2 linked regions of the Variovorax paradoxus EPS genome follow. The protein of the gene in region 1 interacts with the protein of each later gene in a pairwise test. Links are inferred from orthologs where the notes say so. Each region holds a gene or a part of one and is shown on either strand. Other genes may lie near its edges.

Region 1 (9,030 bases):
CAGGACGTGATGGCGCCGGCGCGCAGCCAGGGCTACAAGTCGATCTGGATCGTCGGCATCTCGGTCGGCGGCTTCGGCGGATTGCTCTATGCGCAGACGCACCCCGGCGAGCTCGCGGGCCTCGTCACCCTTGCGCCCTACCTCGGAGAACGCGGCCTCAGCACCGACATCGCGAATGCCGGCGGCATCGCACGCTGGACCGGACCGCTGGGCGCCCCACCCGGCAGTGACCCGCGCACCCCGAACGAAACACAGCTCTGGCAATGGCTGCGCGGCTACGTCGGCACCACCGCCACCTTCGGCGCGCGGCCGCCGCTCTATCTTGGGTACGCGCTCGACGACCGCTTCGCCTTCAGCCACCGGCTGCTGGGGGCCGCGCTGCCTTCGGATCGCGTCTTCACGACGGAAGGCGGCCACGACTGGCCCGAGTGGACGCGGCTCTGGCGCCGCATGCTGCCGACCCTGCCGCTGCCGGGCTGCCCCGGCTGAAGCACAGCCTCAATTCGGACGCAGGCGCAGCAGCTTGCCGTCGGCCTCGTCCGTCAGCACGTAGAGCAGGCCATCGGGCCCCTGCTTCACGTCGCGGATGCGGGCTTTCCCATGTGCCAGCAGCTTGTGCTCGGCGACCACCTTGCCGTCCTTGAGTTCGATGCGGTCGAGGTAGCCGAACTTCAGCGAGCCCACGAAGAGGTTGCCCTTCCAGCCGGCGCCGTAGCGATCGCTCGTCAGGAACGCCATGCCCGATGTCGCGATCGATGGCACCCAGTAGTGCAGCGGCTGCTCCAGGCCGTCCTTGGCCGTGATGCCGTCGCCAATCTTCCCGCCCCCATAGTTCTCGCCATAGGTGATCACCGGCCAGCCATAGTTGCGGCCAGCCTGCGGGACGTTGATTTCGTCGCCGCCCTGCGGGCCGTGCTCGGTCATCCAGAAGCGGCCGTCGGGCGCGAGCGTAGCGCCCTGCCCGTTGCGGTGGCCATAGCTCCAGATCTCGGGCAGCGCGCCTGCCTTGCCGACGAAGGGGTTGTCCTTCGGCACCGAGCCATCCTTGTTGACGCGCACCACCTTGCCCAGGTGGTTGTCTAGCTTCTGTGCATCTTCCTTGCGGCTGAAGCGATCGCCCAGTGTGAGGAACAGCGTGCTGTCGCGCGCTTCGACGATGCGGCAACCGAAATGCGCGCGGCTCGCCACCTTGGGTTTTTGGCTGAAGATGATCTTCAGGTTTTCGAGCCGGGCGCCGTCGGTCGACAGCTGCGTGCTCGCCAGCGCGGTGCTGTTGCCGGAACCGCCGGCTTCGGGTTCGGAGAAGCAGAAGTACAGCGTGCGATTCTTGTCGAAGCCGGAGTCGGCCAGCACATCGAGCAATCCACCCTGGCCGCCGGCCGCGATGGCGGGTAAACCAGCAATGGGCGCGTTCACCTTGCCGTCCGCATCAATCAACCGCAGGCGTCCCGGACGTTCCGTGACCACGTAGCGGCCGCCCGGCAGGAAGGCGAGGCCCCATGGGTTCTCCAGGCCCGACGCCAGGATTTCGGACCGTGCTTGCGCCAGAGCGAGGCCGCAAAATCCGAATCCGGCAATGACCGTGGCACGGCGCGCAAGGCGAAAGGCCGCCTGAATTTGCAAGTTCATGTCTTTTCCGAAGAGTTGGCACGATCTTGACGATAAATAGCGCCCGAATCCAGACTGTTGGCCATTTCACCTTGGTCACGAGGGCCCATTCGAAACGAACCGCTTATGGCGCATAAAGATCGACCGTTACATTTTTTCTTAGGCGAGATCGAAAAACTTCAAGCAAATCAACGATTTGCAGCCATATTCGCTAATCCGGATTAAATTGACATAACCGCGCGTCATCAATATCCTACGCGCCATGCGTTTTTTCGTCCTACCCGCGTCCCTCCTCTTTGCCGTCGCTGTTCATGCAGCCCCTCAACAGGACCGACCCGATGACGAATTGGCCGGCTTGCTCGCAGACAAGGGCCTGATCAGCCAGCTCAAGCAGGTCCGTCAAACAGTCACCGAACGAACTTCCGACCTGGTGGTGACTGCCATCGGTTTCCTCGGAGTTCCTTACCGCCGCGGCGGTAACACGGCGGAATCCGGTTTCGATTGCAGCGGCTTCGTCCGCGCGATGTACAACCAGACCGTCGGCCACATGCTCCCCCGCCGCGCCGAAGAGCAAGCCGCCGCCACCGAAAAAATCGATCGCAGCCAGCTCAAGCCCGGCGACCTCGTGTTCTTCAACACCATGCGCCGCGCCTTCAGCCATGTCGGCATCTACGTCGGCGAAGGCAAGTTCATTCATTCCCCCCGCTCCGGCGCGCAGGTTCGTGTCGAAGACATGAACGGTAGCTACTGGCAGCGCCGCTTCGACGGCGCCCGCCGCGTGCTCGGCGGCGCAGTACCGACCGAAGAGATCAAGGCCGCAGCGGCCAACGCCCGCACCGGCGACGACTGATCGCCCTCCCCGCATCCAAGACGAAAAAATCCCGCCGCGGCGGGATTTTTTGTGGGCGCTCGATGGCGCCCCTGGCCGATCAGGCCGCCTTCTTTGCTGGCGGCAGGTCGGTGCAAGTGCCGTGCGCCACTTCCGCCGCCATGCCGATGCTTTCGCCCAGCGTCGGATGCGGATGGATGGTCTTGCCGATGTCGATCTCGTCCGCACCCATCTCGATGGCCAGCGCGATCTCGCCGATCATGTCGCCCGCATGCGTGCCGACGATGCCGCCGCCCAGGATGCGATGCGTCTCGGCGTCGAACAGCAGCTTGGTGAAGCCCTCGTCGCGACCGTTGGCGATGGCGCGGCCCGAAGCGGTCCACGGGAAGTGGCCCTTCTTGACCTTGATGCCTTCGGCCTTGGCCTGGTCTTCCGTGAGGCCGACCCACGCCACCTCGGGGTCGGTGTAGGCGACGCTCGGGATCACACGGGCGTTGAAGGCGGCGCTGGAGAGCTCCTTGTCGCCCTTCTGCTCGCCGGCGATCACCTCGGCCGCCACATGGGCCTCGTGCACCGCCTTGTGCGCCAGCATGGGCTGGCCCACGATGTCGCCGATGGCGAAGATGTGCGGCACGTTGGTGCGCATCTGGATGTCGACCGGAATGAACCCACGATCGCTCACCGTGACGCCGGCCTTCTCGGCGCCGATCTTCTTGCCGTTGGGGCTGCGGCCCACGGCCTGCAGCACCAGGTCGTACACCTGCGGCTCCTTGGGCGCGTTCTCGCCCTCGAAGGTGACCTTGATGCCTTCCTTCGTGGCTTCGGCGCCGACCGTCTTGGTCTTCAACATGATGTTGTCGAAGCGCGGTGCGTTCATCTTCTGCCAGACCTTCACCAGGTCGCGGTCGGCGCCCTGCATGAGACCGTCGAGCATTTCGACCACATCGAGGCGCGCGCCCAGCGTCGAATACACCGTGCCCATTTCGAGGCCGATGATGCCGCCGCCCAGCACGAGCATGCGCTTGGGGTCGGTGCCCATTTCGAGCGCACCGGTGGAATCCACGATCCGCGGATCGCCCTTGGGCATGAACGGCAGGCTGACCGACTGCGAGCCGGCCGCGATGATCGCGTTGCGGAATTTGACGGTCTGCTTCTTGCCGGTGGTGTCCCAGCTGGTGCCGGAGGTTTCTTCGACTTCCAGGTGGTACGGATCGATGAAGTTGCCCACGCCGCGCAGCACCGTCACCTTGCGCATCTTGGCCATGGCCGTGAGGCCGCCGGTGAGCTTGCCCACCACTTTGTTCTTGTGGCCGAGCAGCTTGGCGCGGTCGACCGTGGGCGCGGCGAAGCTCACTCCCAGGTCGGCGAAGTGCTTGACCTCGTCCATGACCGAAGCCACGTGCAGCAGCGCCTTCGAGGGGATGCAGCCGACGTTCAGGCACACACCGCCGAGGGTGGCGTAGCGCTCGATCAGCACGACCTTCAGGCCCAGGTCGGCCGCGCGGAAAGCTGCCGAATAGCCGCCGGGGCCGGCGCCGAGCACGATCACGTCGCACTCGACATCGACCTTGCCGCCATAGGTGGATGCGACAGGCGCTGCGGCCGGAGCTGGCGCAGGTGCCGCGGCCTTGGGCGCAGGAGGCGCTGCGGCAGGCGCCGGCGCAGCGGCGGCCGGAGCAGCAGCCGCGGCAGCCCCCTCCACCTCCAGCGTCAGCACGACCGAGCCTTCCTTGACCTTGTCACCCACCTTCACGGCAATGGCTTTCACCACGCCGGCCGCAGACGACGGAATCTCCATCGAGGCCTTGTCCGATTCGACCGTGATCAGCGACTGCTCGGCCTTGACCGTGTCTCCGACATTGACCAGCACCTCGATCACCGCGACTTCGTCGAAGTCGCCGATGTCGGGCACCTTGATTTGTTGTTCGCTCATTTGGACACTTTCAGTTTGAGTGTGAGAACGTCGACCGGTGGGGCCGAATTGCGATCGAATTCGCAGGCGGCGGCGATCCCCGCCTCCGCCACGTCGCGCGCGCTGCGCGACTTGATGTCATAGGCCGCGTGCATGGCGCCGAGCGCAAAGCTGCGTCCCGAACCGATGGCCCAGAACTCCTTGAACTCGAACACCTCGCGGTAGCTGTAGATGCCGTAGATGCCGCTCTGGTTGGCCATCAGCATCGTGAACTGGCTCGACTCGTAGGGCTCGTGGTCGTCTTCCTTGGTCTGCATGAAGAACGAGTCCTTGAGCACCGGATGCAGCATCGTGAAGGTGCGGAAGATTTCGTGCTTGCTGCCGAACAGGAGCTTCTCGCGCTCCTGCGCGGCCAGCGCGTGCTGCAGCACCAAAAAATGGGCCGCGGCGCCGGCCATGGCGAACAGGCTGGTGCCCGCCGCGTCCTCGACGGTGAAGATCTTCTGGTTCTTCTCGGCGCGGTGCGAGAGCCGCGTGTCGCCGAAGGTCACCAGTGAATCGGCTGCCATCGTGACCTGGCCGCCTTTGCGGACGGCCACTACGGTGGTCATAGCAGGATTCGACGGTAGTCCGCGAGCACTTGCCCAAGGTAGGCGTTGAAGCGCGCAGCCAGAGCCCCGTCGATCACGCGGTGGTCGTAAGACAGCGACAGCGGCAGCGTCAGGCGCGGCACGAACTGTTTGCCGTCCCACACCGGTTTCATCTGGCCCTTGGAGAGGCCGAGGATGGCCACTTCGGGGGCGTTGATGATGGGCGTGAAGTGCGTGCCGCCGATGCCGCCGAGCGAGCTGATCGACATGCAGCCGCCCTGCATGTCGGCCGAGCCGAGCTTGCCGTCGCGCGCCTTCTTGGCGAGCTCGCCCATCTCGGCGCTGATCTGCAGAATGCCCTTCTTGTCGGCATCTTTCAGCACCGGCACCACGAGCCCGTTGGGCGTGTCCGCCGCGAAGCCGATGTTGAAGTACTGCTTGTAGACGAGCTGGTCGCCATCCAGGCTGGCGTTGAAGTCGGGGAATTTCTTCAGCGCCGCGACCACCGCCTTGATCACGAAGGCCAGCATCGTGACCTTCACGCCCGACTTTTCGTTCTCCTTGTTGGTGGAGACGCGGAAGGCCTCGAGCTCGGTGATGTCGGCTTCGTCGTTGTTGGTGACGTGCGGAATCATCACCCAGTTGCGGTGCAGGTTCGCGCCGCTGAGCTTCTTGATGCGCGATAGGTCCTTGCGCTCGACCGCGCCGAACTTGGCGAAGTCGACCTTGGGCCACGGAATGAGGCCCAGCGCCGCGCCATCCGCGCTGCCACCACCGGCCGGCGCCTTGGCCGCCGAGGCCTTGGTGCTGGCCTGGCCGCTCATCACGGCCTTGGTGAAGCCCTGGACGTCTTCCTGCGTGATGCGGCCCTTGGGACCGGAGCCCTTGACCTCTTCGAGCGGCACGCCGAGTTCGCGGGCGAACTTGCGTACCGACGGCGAAGCGTGCGGCAGGTTGGCGCTGGGCGCCGTGGTGGGATCGTGCGGTGCAGCGGCGGCTGCCGGGCTTGCGGCCGGCGCCGGCGAAGCAGCGGCCGGCGCGGGGGCGCTGGCGGTTGCCGCGGCCGGGGCTGCTGCGGCAGCTTGCGCAGGCGCGGGTGCGGCAGCACCTGCCGAACCTTCCAGGATCGCGATCAGGTCACCGATGTTGACCGTGTCGCCGACCTTGACCTTGAGCTCCTTCAGCACGCCGGCACCCGACGACGGAATCTCCATCGAGGCCTTGTCCGACTCCACCGTGATCAGCGACTGGTCGGCCGCGATCGTGTCGCCGGGCTTGACCAGCAGTTCGATGACCGCGACGTCCTTGAAATCGCCGATGTCCGGCACCTTGATCTCGACCGGTCCGGAGGCTGCTGCGGGCGCGGCAGCCGGTGCAGGCGCCGTGGCTGCGGGTGCCGGAGCGGCAGCCGCAGGAGCCGGAGCTGCTGCAGGCGCGGGGGCCGGTGCGGCGGCGGCACCTTCGGCCTCCAGCACGAGCACCACCGAGCCCTCTTTCACCTTGCCGCCGATCTCGACCTTGATTTCCTTGACCACACCGGCCGTCGAAGAAGGAATCTCCATCGACGCCTTGTCCGATTCCACCGTGATGAGCGACTGCTCGGCCTTGACCGTGTCGCCCACCTTCACCAGCACCTCGATCACCGCGACTTCATCGAAATCGCCGATGTCCGGCACCTTCACTTCCACTGCTGCCATATCGTTGTCTCCCGCCGCGAGGCGCCGTTCGTTCGTTGGTTGTTGATGTTCAAGCGTAGAGCGGGTTGACCTTGTCGACATTGATGCCGTACTTCTTGATCGCTTCCACCACCTTGGCCACCGGCACGGTGCCATCTTCGCTCAGCGCCTTGAGCGCGGCCACCACGATGTAGTGACGATTGATCTCGAAGTGTTCGCGCAGCTTGTTGCGGAAGTCGCTGCGGCCGAAACCGTCGGTGCCCAGCACCTTGTAGGTGCGGCCCTTCGGAATGAAGGGGCGGATCTGTTCCGCATAGGCCTTCATGTAGTCGGTCGATGCGACCACCGGGCCGGTCGTGGGCGCGAGTTGCTCGGCCACGAAGGGCACGCGCGGGGTCTGGTCGGGGTGCAGCAGGTTCCAGCGGTCGGCGTCCTGGCCGTCGCGGGTGAGCTCGTTGAAGCTCGGGCAGCTCCACACGGAAGCCGACACGCCCCAGTCCTTCTCGAGCAGCTCTTGCGCCGCGAAGCTCTCGCGCAGGATGGTGCCGCTACCGAGCAGTTGCACGGTCGGCGCTTCCTTGCTGCCCTTGGCGGCCTTGACCACCGGCCCCTGCTTGGACAGGTACATGCCCTTGATGATCTGCTCTTCGGTGCCGGGCTGCAGGCCTGGCATCGCGTAGTTCTCGTTCAGCAGCGTCAGGTAGTAATAGACGTTGTCCTGCTTCTCGACCATGCGCTTCAAGCCATGGTGCAGGATCACGCCGACTTCGTGCGCGAAGGTCGGGTCGTAGCTCACGCAGTTCGGGATGGTGTTGGCCAGGATGTGGCTGTGACCGTCTTCGTGCTGCAGGCCTTCGCCGTTGAGCGTAGTGCGCCCCGAGGTGCCGCCCAGAAGGAAGCCGCGCGCCTGCATGTCGCCGGCCGCCCAGGCCAGGTCGCCGATGCGCTGGAAGCCGAACATCGAGTAGTACACGTAGAACGGCACCATGATGCGGTTGTTCGTGCTGTACGAGGTGGCCGCCGCGATCCAGCTGGACATGCCGCCGGCCTCGTTGATGCCTTCCTGCAGGATCTGGCCGGCCTTGTCTTCCTTGTAGTACATGACCTGGTCTTTATCGACCGGGGTGTACTGCTGGCCTGCGGGGTTGTAGATGCCGATCTGGCGGAACAACCCTTCCATGCCGAAGGTGCGGGCTTCGTCCACCAGGATGGGCACCACGCGCGGACCGAGCGCCTTGTCGCGCAGGAGCTGCGTGAGGAAGCGAACGTAGGCCTGCGTCGTCGAGATCTCACGGCCTTCGGCCGTGGGTTCCATCACCGACTTGAAAGTCTCGAGCGAGGGCACCGTGAAGCTCTCGTCGGCCTTGGTGCGGCGGTGCGGCAGGTAACCGCCCAGGGCCTTGCGGCGCTCGTGCAGGTACTTCATTTCCGGGGTGTCGTCAGCCGGCTTGTAGAACGGCAGGTCGGCGATCTGGCTGTCCGGGATCGGGATGTTGAAGCGGTCGCGGAAGGCCATGATGTCCTCGTCGCTCAGCTTCTTGGTCTGGTGGACGTTGTTCTTGCCCTCACCGATCTTGCCCATCCCGAAGCCCTTGACCGTCTTGATCAGGAGCACCGTGGGCTGGCCCTTGTGCTTGACGGCCGCGTCGAAGGCCGCGTAGACCTTCTGCGAGTCGTGGCCGCCGCGGCGCAGCTGCCAGATGTCGTCGTCGCTCATCTTGGCGACCATCTCCAGCGTGCGCGGATCGCGGCCGAAGAAGTGCTTGCGTACGTAGGCACCGTCGTTGGCCTTGAACGACTGGTAGTCGCCGTCGTTCGTCTCCATCATGATCTTGCGGAGGGCCCCTTCCTTGTCGCGTGCTATCAACTGGTCCCAGCCGCTGCCCCAGATCAGCTTGATGACGTTCCAGCCCGAGCCGCGGAATTCGCCTTCCAGTTCCTGGATGATCTTGCCGTTGCCGCGCACCGGGCCGTCCAGGCGCTGCAGGTTGCAGTTGATGACGAAGACAAGGTTGTCCAGGCCTTCGCGCGCTGCGAGGCCGATGGCGCCCATCGATTCGACTTCGTCCATTTCGCCGTCGCCGCAGAACACCCAGACCTTGCGGTTCTCGGTGTTGGCGATGCCGCGGGCATGCAGGTACTTGAGGAAACGAGCCTGGTAGATGGCCATCAGCGGTCCGAGGCCCATCGACACCGTGGGGAACTGCCAGAACTCGGGCATCAGCTTCGGATGCGGGTAGCTGGAGAGACCCTTGCCGTCCACTTCCTGGCGGAAGTTGAGCAGTTGCTCTTCGGTCAGGCGGCCTTCAAGGTAGGCGCGGGCGTAAATGCCGGGGGAGACGTGGCCCTGGATGTAGAGGCAGTCGCCGCCGTGGTTTTCGCTCTCGGCGTGCCAGAAGTGGTTGAAGCCGGCGC
Region 2 (9,144 bases), 2.2 Mb from region 1 along the record:
ATCACGTAGAAGTAGCCGTTCTGCGCGAGCCACAGGCAGATCGACTCGTCGACCACCGTCTTCATGTTGGCCGGCACCACCGGCAGGCGGAACGTGCGTTCGCCCAGCGTGACGCTGGCGTCGCATTCCGAGCGGCTCTCCACGCGGCACTTGCGGGGGAGCAAAAGGATGTTGTCGTAATCGAAAATCTGCATGACCAGGCTCCTGAAAGGAATCGTTGAAAGAAACGAATGAGCGCTTGGTCCGGCCGGTCTTCGCGGTGCGTCTCGAAAAGAAAACGCCCACAAAAAACCGGGCGCAAGAATCTTGGGCCCGGTGATTGATTTTACGCGGGGTCCCGAAGGCAGGTCTTCCAGTTCTTCGTATAACCCGCATACGCGGTGGTTTCTACAATCGGAGGATGTTGTTTAACGATCCTGCGGCTGATGCCAACCCCTCGGAACTGCCACTGCTGCAGAACCTGAACCCGGAGCAGCGCGCTGCGGTCACCCTGCCCCAGGGCAATGCGCTCATCCTCGCGGGCGCCGGTTCCGGCAAGACACGAGTGCTCACCACCCGCATCGCCTGGCTGCTCCAGACCGGCCAGGTCTCCGCCGGCGGCATCCTCGCCGTGACTTTCACCAACAAGGCCGCCAAGGAAATGATGACGCGGCTGACGGCGATCCTGCCGGTTAACGTGCGCGGCATGTGGATCGGCACCTTCCACGGCCTGTGCAACCGCCTCCTGCGCGCGCACTGGAAGCTCGCCAACCTGCCTTCGACCTTCCAGATCCTCGACACGCAAGACCAGCTCTCGGCCATCAAGCGACTGATGAAGCAGTTCAACGTCGACGACGAGCGCTTTCCCGCCAAGCAGACCCAGTGGTTCATCGCCGGCGCCAAGGAAGACGGCCTGCGTCCGAAGGACGTGGAGATCCGCAGCGACGACGACCGCAAGAAGGTCGAGCTCTACCAGCTCTACGAAGAGCAGTGCCAGCGCGAAGGCGTGGTCGATTTCGGCGAGCTCATGCTGCGCAGCTACGAACTGCTGCGCGACAACGACCCGGTGCGCGAGCACTACCAGCGGCGCTTTCGCCACATCCTGATCGACGAGTTCCAGGACACCAACCGCCTGCAGTACGCGTGGATCAAGATGCTCTCGGGCAACACGGTCGGCGGGCAGTTCACCCCGAACCCGAACAACAGCGTGATCGCGGTGGGCGACGACGACCAGAGCATCTACGCCTTTCGCGGCGCGCGCGTGGGCAACATGGCCGACTTCGTGCGCGAGTTCGACGTGCAGCACCAGATCAAGCTGGAGCAGAACTACCGCAGCTACAGCAACATCCTCGACTCGGCCAACGAGCTCATCAGCCACAACAAGAAGCGCCTGGGCAAGAACCTGCGCACCGACCAGGGCCCGGGCGAGCCGGTGCGCGTGTACGAGTCGCCCACCGACCTCGCCGAGGCGCAGTGGATGGTCGAGGAAATGCGCCAGCTCGTGCGCGACGGCTTCGACAGGAAAGAGATTGCGGTGCTCTACCGCAGCAACGCGCAGAGCCGGGTGATCGAAACCGCGCTCTTCAATGCCTCGGTGCCGTACCGCGTGTATGGCGGCCTGCGCTTCTTCGAGCGCGCCGAAATCAAGCACGCGCTGGCCTACCTGCGCCTCCTGGAGAACAAGGACGACGACACCAGTTTCCTGCGCGTCGTCAACTTCCCGCCCCGAGGCATCGGCGCGCGCACGCTCGAAACCCTGCAGGACGCGGCGCGCGCGGCGGGGCGTTCGCTGCACGATGCGGTCAGCGTCGTCGGCGGCAAGGCGGGCGCGAACCTCACCGGCTTCGTCGCCAAGATCGACGTGCTGCGGGAGCAGACCCAGGGCGTGAGCCTGCGCGAGATCATCGAGTTGGTGCTCGACCACAGCGGCCTCGTCGAGCACTACAAGGCCGATCGCGAAGGCGCCGACCGCCTCGAGAACTTGGACGAACTGGTGAACGCGGCCGAGAGCTTCGTCACGCAGGAAGGCTTCGGCCGCGATGCGGTGGCGCTGCCGGTCGACGAATTGCGCCAGTCGCCCGCGAGCCAGGGCATCGATCCGACCCGCCCGGTGCTCGACGAGCCGCTCGCACCCGACGCCGAGACCGGTGAAACGCTGAGCCCGCTGGCCGCGTTCCTCACGCACGCCGCGCTCGAATCGGGCGACAACCAGGCGCAGGCCGGCCAGGACGCGGTGCAGCTCATGACGGTGCACGCCGCCAAGGGCCTGGAGTTCGACTGCGTATTCATCACCGGCATGGAAGAGGGCCTGTTCCCGCACGAGAACTCGATGAGCGACTTCGAGAGCCTCGAGGAAGAGCGCCGCCTGATGTACGTGGCGATCACGCGCGCCCGCAAGCGTCTCTACCTGAGCCATTCGCAGACGCGCATGCTGCACGGGCAGACCCGCTACAACGTCAAGAGCCGCTTCTTCGATGAGCTGCCCGAAGGGGCGCTCAAGTGGCTCACGCCCAAGAACCAGGGCTTCACGCCATCGGCCTTCGGCTACGGCGGCGGCTACGGGAGCACGCGCGGCGGCAGCGGCGGCTACAGCGGTGGAAGCAGCGGATATGGAGGCGGTGGCTATGGCGGCAGCAAGGACACCTTCGCCAGCCCGCCGGTGCCACCGCAGAAGACTGCACCGTCGCATGGCCTGCGCTCGGGCATGCAGGTGTTCCACAACAAGTTCGGCGAGGGCACGGTGCTGGCCCTCGAAGGCACGGGCGACGACGCGCGCGCGCAGGTCAAGTTCACGCGGCACGGCGTGAAGTGGCTGGCGCTGTCGGTGGCCAAGCTCACGCCAGTCTGAGGCTGCTACTAAACCTATAGCTGACAGCATAGGCCGGGCGGGCGTCAGCCCGGTTTTTCCGGGATCAGCCGTACACTCCGGACTCGCCAAAACAAGGGGAGTCGGGGATGTGGTTCATAGGCATGATGGCCGGCCTGTTCATTGGGGCGCTGTTCGAATCGGTGCCTGTGGCGCTGGTTCTCGCGCTCGTTGGCGCGTTTGCGTTCGCCAAGCTGTTCGGCAAGAAGAAAAAGGGCGAACCGCAGCGCACCGAAGCTGAGGGCGGCTTGCCGAATGGCCGCGTCGCCGTTACGCCGGCCGCGACAGCACCCGCAGGCGGCGTGCTGAAGCTGCAGCAGCGAGTGACAGAACTCGAGGAGCGCGTCAGCCAACTCGAACGCCGGCTCGCGCAGGGCGCTAGCGATGTAGCCGTCGTCCCGACGGCAGCCGCGCCAATCGGCGACCTCGCCACCTCCATGGCCAGCACGCCGGTTGCGGAGTCGCCTTCGCTGCCGCTGGCTCAACCTGCGGCGGCACAAGCTGCCGAGATGACGCGGCCCCGCATCGCCACCATGCAGGTCCCGCGCCCCGTCGTCGTTGCCGAGAAGCCGGTTGCAGAAGCGCCGGTCCCGCCCGCAGCAACCGTCGCTCCCGCCGCAGAAAAACCCGTCGCGCCACGCGCACCTGAGCCCGTTGTCACACCCACGCCGCAGGTCGCGGTGCCGCCGCTGGTTCGCCGTCCACCCCCGCCGCCTCCGCCACCACCGGTCCCGCTGCGCGACCGCCTGCCCGCACCGATCGCCAACCTGATCTTCGGCGGCAACATGCTGGTGAAGCTCGGCGTGCTGATCCTGTTTCTCGGCCTCGCCTTCCTGCTGCGCTACACGGCTGAACGCGTCACCGTGCCGATCGAGCTGCGCTACGCCGCAGTCGCCCTGGTGGGTGCGGGCCTGCTGGTGCTGGGCTGGCTGCTGCGCCACAAGCGCGCGGGCTATGCGCTGATATTGCAGGGCGCCGGCATCGGCGTCTTCTATCTCACGACGCTCGCGGCGATGAAGCTCAGCGGCCTGCTGCCGGCCAGCGTGGGCTTCGCGTTTTTGTTCGGCGTGGCGGTGCTCAGCGCTGCGCTCGCGGTGCTGCAGAACGCGCCCTTGCTCGCCATCGTCGCCGCGCTCGAAGGCTTCGCGGCGCCGGTGCTGGCATCGACCGGCTCCAATCAGCCGGTCGGCCTCTTCACCTACCTGCTGGTGCTCGACGTGGGCATCGTGCTGATCGCGTGGTTCAAGGCCTGGCGCGTACTCAACCTGATCGGCTTCGTGGGCACCTTCACGCTGGCGGCCGGCTGGGCGCACAAGTACTACACCGACGACCAGTACGGCATCGTGCAGCCGTTCCTCATCGTGTTCTTCCTGCTGTTCACCGCCATCGGCTTGTTCTTCGCGCGCCGCACGCTGTTCGATGCGCCAGTGCAGCCTGCGCAGCCGCTGGCCACGCGCGCACTCGACACGCTGCGCCGCGCAGGCCGTGTCGACAGCTCTCTGGTGTTCGGCACGCCGATGGTCGCCTTCGGCATGCAGTACCTGTTGATGCATCCGTGGACATACGGCGCCGCCTTCTCGGCGATGGCGCTCTCGGCCTTCTACCTCGTGATGGGCCGGCTGGTGTTCGCCACGCAGCCCAAGGGACTGGCGCTGCTGGCGGAGGCCTACGCCATCGCCGGCGTGATCTTCGGCACGCTCGCGATTCCGCTCGGCCTCGAAGGGCAGTGGACCGGCGCGGCGTGGGCGGTCGAGGCGGCCGGCATGTACTGGCTGGGTGCGCGGCAGGGGCGTGTCTATGCGCGGGCCTTCTCGTTCCTGGTGTTCGCCGGCGCCGTGTGGAAGCTGCTCGAAGCCACGCAGGTCGATGGGGCCGCCGGGCATCCGCTGCTGCAGGGCTCGGTGATCGGCCCGCTGCTGGTGGCGGCGAGTGCCTTCGCGATGTGGGCCATGCACCGCCGCGCCAAGCTCGATGAAGGCGACAGCCTCGAAGCCATCGTCGGCAGCGCCTTGCCGTGGCTCGGCATGGCCGCGCTCACGCTGCTCTTGTGGCAGTGGTTCACACCGGCGTGGGCTGCGGCGGCGACGGCCGTGCTCGCATCGGTCACCTTCGCGGTTGCCGTGCGTTTCGCGCTGCTGCCGCTCACCTACGTGAGCTTCGGCATGCAGGCGCTGGCGGTGGCGGGCTTCGTCGCCACGCTGCACCGCACGGGCGATGGACTCGACGCCGGGCAGGCGCTCCAAAGCGGCTGGCAGGGCGCCGCGGCCGCCTGCCTCATCGCGCTCAGCGTGCTCGGCAGCGCGGCCTGGTCGATGCTGCAGGCGCACCGCGCGGCACTCGCGCGCGGCGTGCAGCCGGTGTGGTCTGTCGGCAATGTGGTGGGCGTGATCGCGGGCGTGGGCCTGCTGCACTTGGCGATGCTGTTCCAGATCAGCCTCGCCCAAGCCGCGCTGCTGTGGCCGCTGACTGCCACTGTCGTGCTGTGGGTGGCGCTGCGCATGGCGCACCTGCCGCTCGCGGCGTTCGCGGGCGTGCTGCATGCGGTCTCGGCGATTCTCTTCGTCATGCTGGCGGAGATGGGCGGCGACATGCGCATGCTGCGTCCCGCCTTCGGGCATCTTGGCTTCTGGACGCCGCTGGTGATGGGTCTCACGGCACTGCTGGCCGGCGACTGGCTGCGCGACGAAGCGCGGCCACGCGCGGGCGAGCCTGGCGGTGTGGCGCGCAAGCGCTGGGTCAACGCATGGTGTGCCCTTCCCGCGGTGCTGTGGACGCCGGTGGTCTGGGGCCTGTTCTGGTGGCTCTTCGGCGCGCTGGACGAAAGCGTCCGGGTGCTGAACCTCCACGCGCTGGCGAGCCGCGTGCCCGCGGTCGCGATGGCGGTGGTGCTCGTGACTTCCGTGCTGTCGGCGCTCGTGGCACACCGGCGCGACTGGTCGCAACTCGGCCGGGCGACGCTCGCCACGCTGCCCGGCTTCGGCCTGATCGCCGCCTACGGCATCGCGGGTGGGCTGACGCTGTTCTACGTGCCGTCGAGCGCGCTCGGCTGGATCGCCTGGCCGCTGGCGCTCGCGTGGCACCTGCGCTTGCTGCGCGCGCAGAAGCGCTGGCTCGATGCCGCAGCGCTGACGCCGTTCCACGTCGCGGGCTTCTGGCTCTTCCTGCTGCTCGCGGCGCGCGAATGCCAATGGCAGCTCGGCCGCGTCGGTGCCGAGTGGTCGAGCTGGCAACTGCTGGGCTGGGCCCTCGTGCCTGCGCTGATGCTGTGGGCGCTGCGCTCGCGCGTGTTGCTGCAGCGCTGGCCGCTCAGCGAATACCGCAGCGCGTACCTGGAACTCGCCGCAACGCCGGTGGCGGTGTACCTTTTCGCATGGGTCTGGGTCACCAACGCGGTGAGCCCCGGCGATGCAGTGCCGCTGCCGTATGTGCCGTTACTCAACCCGCTCGAACTCGCGCAATGGCTCGTGCTGTTCGCGATGGTGCTCTGGTGGCGCGCGCTGCCGCCCGGCTCGTTCGCGCGCGTGCAGCCGATGGTCGCCAAGGGCGCGGTCGGCTTCACCGGCCTCGCGCTGCTGACCGGCATGGTGCTGCGCACCTGCCATCACTACGCGGGCGTCGAATGGCGCTTCGACGCGCTCTACGCCTCGTGGCTCACGCAGGCGGCGCTGTCGATCACCTGGGCGATCTGCGGCGTGGTCGCGATGGTGCTCGGCCACGGGCGCCGGGTGCGCACGCTGTGGATCGCGGGTGCCGTGCTGCTCGGCGTGGTGGTGCTCAAGCTCTTCTTCGTCGAACTGGCGGACCGCGGCGGGCTGTTCCGCATCGTGTCGTTCATCGCCGTCGGGGCCTTGCTGTTGCTGGTGGGGTACTTCGCGCCGGTGCCGCCGAAGAAGGAAGAGCCAGAGCCGAAAACGGCACCGGCCGAAGGAGGTGCTGTATGAGCGATCGTTCGATTCGTCTCGTCTTCGTCGCGCTGATGGCCGCGGCCGCGGCAGGCGCTGCACAGGCGCAGCCGGTCACTTCCGCCCCCATCGCGTTGCACGGCACCGGGCCGTACCACCGGCTCACGCTGCCGCTCGCCATCTACGGCCGTGCCGCCTATGGCGACCTCGGCGACCTGCGGGTCCACAACGCCGCCGGGCACGCGGTGCCCTATGCCTGGTTGCGCAATGAAGCGTCAGCGCCGCGAACGGCCTCGCAGGCGGTGCCGATCTTCGCGTTGCCCGGCAATGCCGCACCGGGCGACACCGCACTTGCGTTCACCGTGCGACCCGACGGCTCGCTGGCGCTGGACAACAAAGCCACCCCCAAGCCGAACGACGCGACGCAGTGGCTCATCGACGTGAGTCAGGTCAAGGGCAGTCTGTTGCAGGCGCGCTTCGAAGTCGCGCCCGATGCGCGTGGCCTATTCGCCTTCCGGCTGGAGGCCAGCGACGACCTGCGGCAATGGCGTCCGGTGGGCGGCGAGGAGCAACTGGTGCGCTTGGCTCACGGCGGCCAGACCATCGAGCGGATGGCGGTCGAGCTGGGCAACCTGCGCACGCGCTTCCTGCGCCTGCGCTGGAGCGATCCGCAACAAGGCGCACCACTCGCCAAGGTGGAGATCGACAGCGTGCAAGAGGTCGAGCCGGCGGCGCCGATCGAATGGTCCGGCCCGCTGAAACCCGAGCGCTGCGCCGAGGACTACTGCGACTACCTGCTGCCGCGCGGCCTGCCGGTGCAGAGCCTGCGCATCGACCTGGCCGACATCAACACGCTGGCGCAGGTCGGCGTGTCGGGCCTGGTCGATGCCGCACCGGCTTCGGCGATGCCACAGCCGCAGTTCGTGCCGCGCAACCCGCTCTACGCATTGCGGCACCAGCAGCGTCGAACGACCCCGTTGCCCACCGGCCCGGGCGAGGCACCGCTGCTCGATACGGTCGTGTACCGGCTCGCGCAGGCCGGCGGTGAAGCGCGGTCGCCGGTGCTGGCGCTCGACGGCGCGGTGTATTCGCGCCTCAGGTTGCGCACTTCAGGTCCGGTGAGCGTGCTCGGTGCGACGCCGCCGACGATTGCGGTGGGTGCCACGCCGCGCACGCTGGTGTTTCTTGCACAGGGCGGCGCGCCGTTCTCGCTGGCCTGGAGCGCGGCGCCCGACAAGGGCGCGGTTCAAGGTGCGTTGCCGGGGGCGCCACTCGCGTTGTCGACGCTGATCCCTGGTTACGCCGCGGACAAACCGGTTGTGGCGGACGATGCGTCCGTCACGTTGCCCGTGGCGGCGGTGGAAGCGGCAGTCGCCGCTGCAGCGCTCGCGCCCGTTCCCGAGACGGCGCCGAACGATCCGTCGCGCAAGTGGTGGCTATGGGGTGCCCTGGGTGTCGGCCTGCTTTTGCTCGCAGGCATGGCGTGGTCGCTGTTCGCGAGCCTGCGCAAGGACAGGGCTGCGAACGACTGACCGGTGACGGTCAGTTCGGATCGAAGCTGTCGCGGAAGGTGAACCAGGTCGAGCTCAGCGACATGGCCGCCAGCACCAGCGCCGTGCCGATCATCAGGATGTTGCCGACCGCCACGGCCGCGCCGCCCGCGCCCAGTGCGCCGACGCCCACCAGCACGGTGGCCACCAAGCCCATCGCGATGCCGGCCAGGAGGAACACGCCGAACCATGAGAGCACGAAGAGCGCATAGGCGCCGAAGTTGCGGAACAGCGCAACGATGCTGAAGAAGATGCTCTTGACCGGCTCCACGCGGTGCCAGTGCACCAGCGCCGGCGCGTGCCACATGGCCAGCGACAGCGGCAGGTTCAGGCACATCAGGAGCACGCGGGCCAGCTGGAAATCGCTGCTGGCCATCACCTCGGTCGAGATCGCGTCGTCCAGCAGGTAGGCGCGCATGAGCTGTCCGCCGTCGACCAGCGCGGTGACCATCACCGCGAACACGAAGTACACCGCCGAGATCACGCCCAGCACCACCAGCGAGCGCCATTCGGCGCGCATGGCGCCGAACACCTCGACGAACATCGCGGAGCCCGTGGGGCGCTGCAGATCGCCGGGGCGGGTCGCACGGATGAGTGCGTCGGGGTTGCTGTTCTCGTGCGCCACCGAGGTCGCCACCATCAGGCCCAGCGTCATGAAGGGCAACAGTACCGGCGCGATCACGCTGCCGATGATGGGCAGCACCGACACCATCGAGATCGCCGCCATGAACAGGAAGAACAGCGAGATGAAGGCGAGCGGCTGCTGCCAGAAGGTCTTGAGTCCGGAGCGGACCCAGGCGGCGCCGGTTCGCGCCGGCACGAGGTTGAGTTTCATGGGGTCCGGATC

The links.
Region 2: the proteins of lpdA (region 1) and VARPA_RS08415 interact in binary tests that used the Escherichia coli proteins (3 or more experiments, as listed by UniProt). The link is inferred for Variovorax paradoxus EPS from one-to-one orthologs.

Annotation. Positions count from the first base shown.
Region 1 is NC_014931.1:4,017,199-4,026,228, forward strand. What follows is about bases 1,955-4,953. They hold lpdA (dihydrolipoyl dehydrogenase), read right to left. Parts: upstream 4,371-4,953; coding sequence 2,538-4,370; downstream 1,955-2,537. Other genes in these bases: VARPA_RS18595 (C40 family peptidase), read left to right, coding at 1,955-2,458; VARPA_RS18605 (MFS transporter), read right to left, coding at 4,367-4,953. In the rest of the region: VARPA_RS18585 (alpha/beta fold hydrolase), read left to right, coding at 1-489; VARPA_RS18590 (PQQ-dependent sugar dehydrogenase), read right to left, coding at 499-1,629; more of VARPA_RS18595, read left to right, coding at 1,871-1,954; more of VARPA_RS18605, read right to left, coding at 4,954-4,960; aceF (dihydrolipoyllysine-residue acetyltransferase), read right to left, coding at 4,957-6,636; aceE (pyruvate dehydrogenase (acetyl-transferring), homodimeric type), read right to left, coding at 6,686-9,030. UniProt on the Escherichia coli protein: Lipoamide dehydrogenase is a component of the glycine cleavage system as well as of the alpha-ketoacid dehydrogenase complexes.
Region 2 is NC_014931.1:1,854,674-1,863,817, forward strand. Bases 1-3,113 are described here. They hold VARPA_RS08415 (UvrD-helicase domain-containing protein), read left to right. Parts: upstream 1-400; coding sequence 401-2,827; downstream 2,828-3,113. Other genes in these bases: VARPA_RS08410 (GMP reductase), read right to left, coding at 1-194; VARPA_RS08420 (DUF2339 domain-containing protein), read left to right, coding at 2,935-3,113. In the rest of the region: more of VARPA_RS08420, read left to right, coding at 3,114-6,786; VARPA_RS08425 (DUF3999 domain-containing protein), read left to right, coding at 6,783-8,279; VARPA_RS08430 (BPSS1780 family membrane protein), read right to left, coding at 8,290-9,132; VARPA_RS08435 (homoserine kinase), read right to left, coding at 9,143-9,144. UniProt on the Escherichia coli protein: A helicase with DNA-dependent ATPase activity. Unwinds DNA duplexes with 3'-5' polarity. Translocates on single-stranded DNA with 3'-5' polarity. Initiates unwinding more efficiently from a nicked substrate than double-stranded DNA.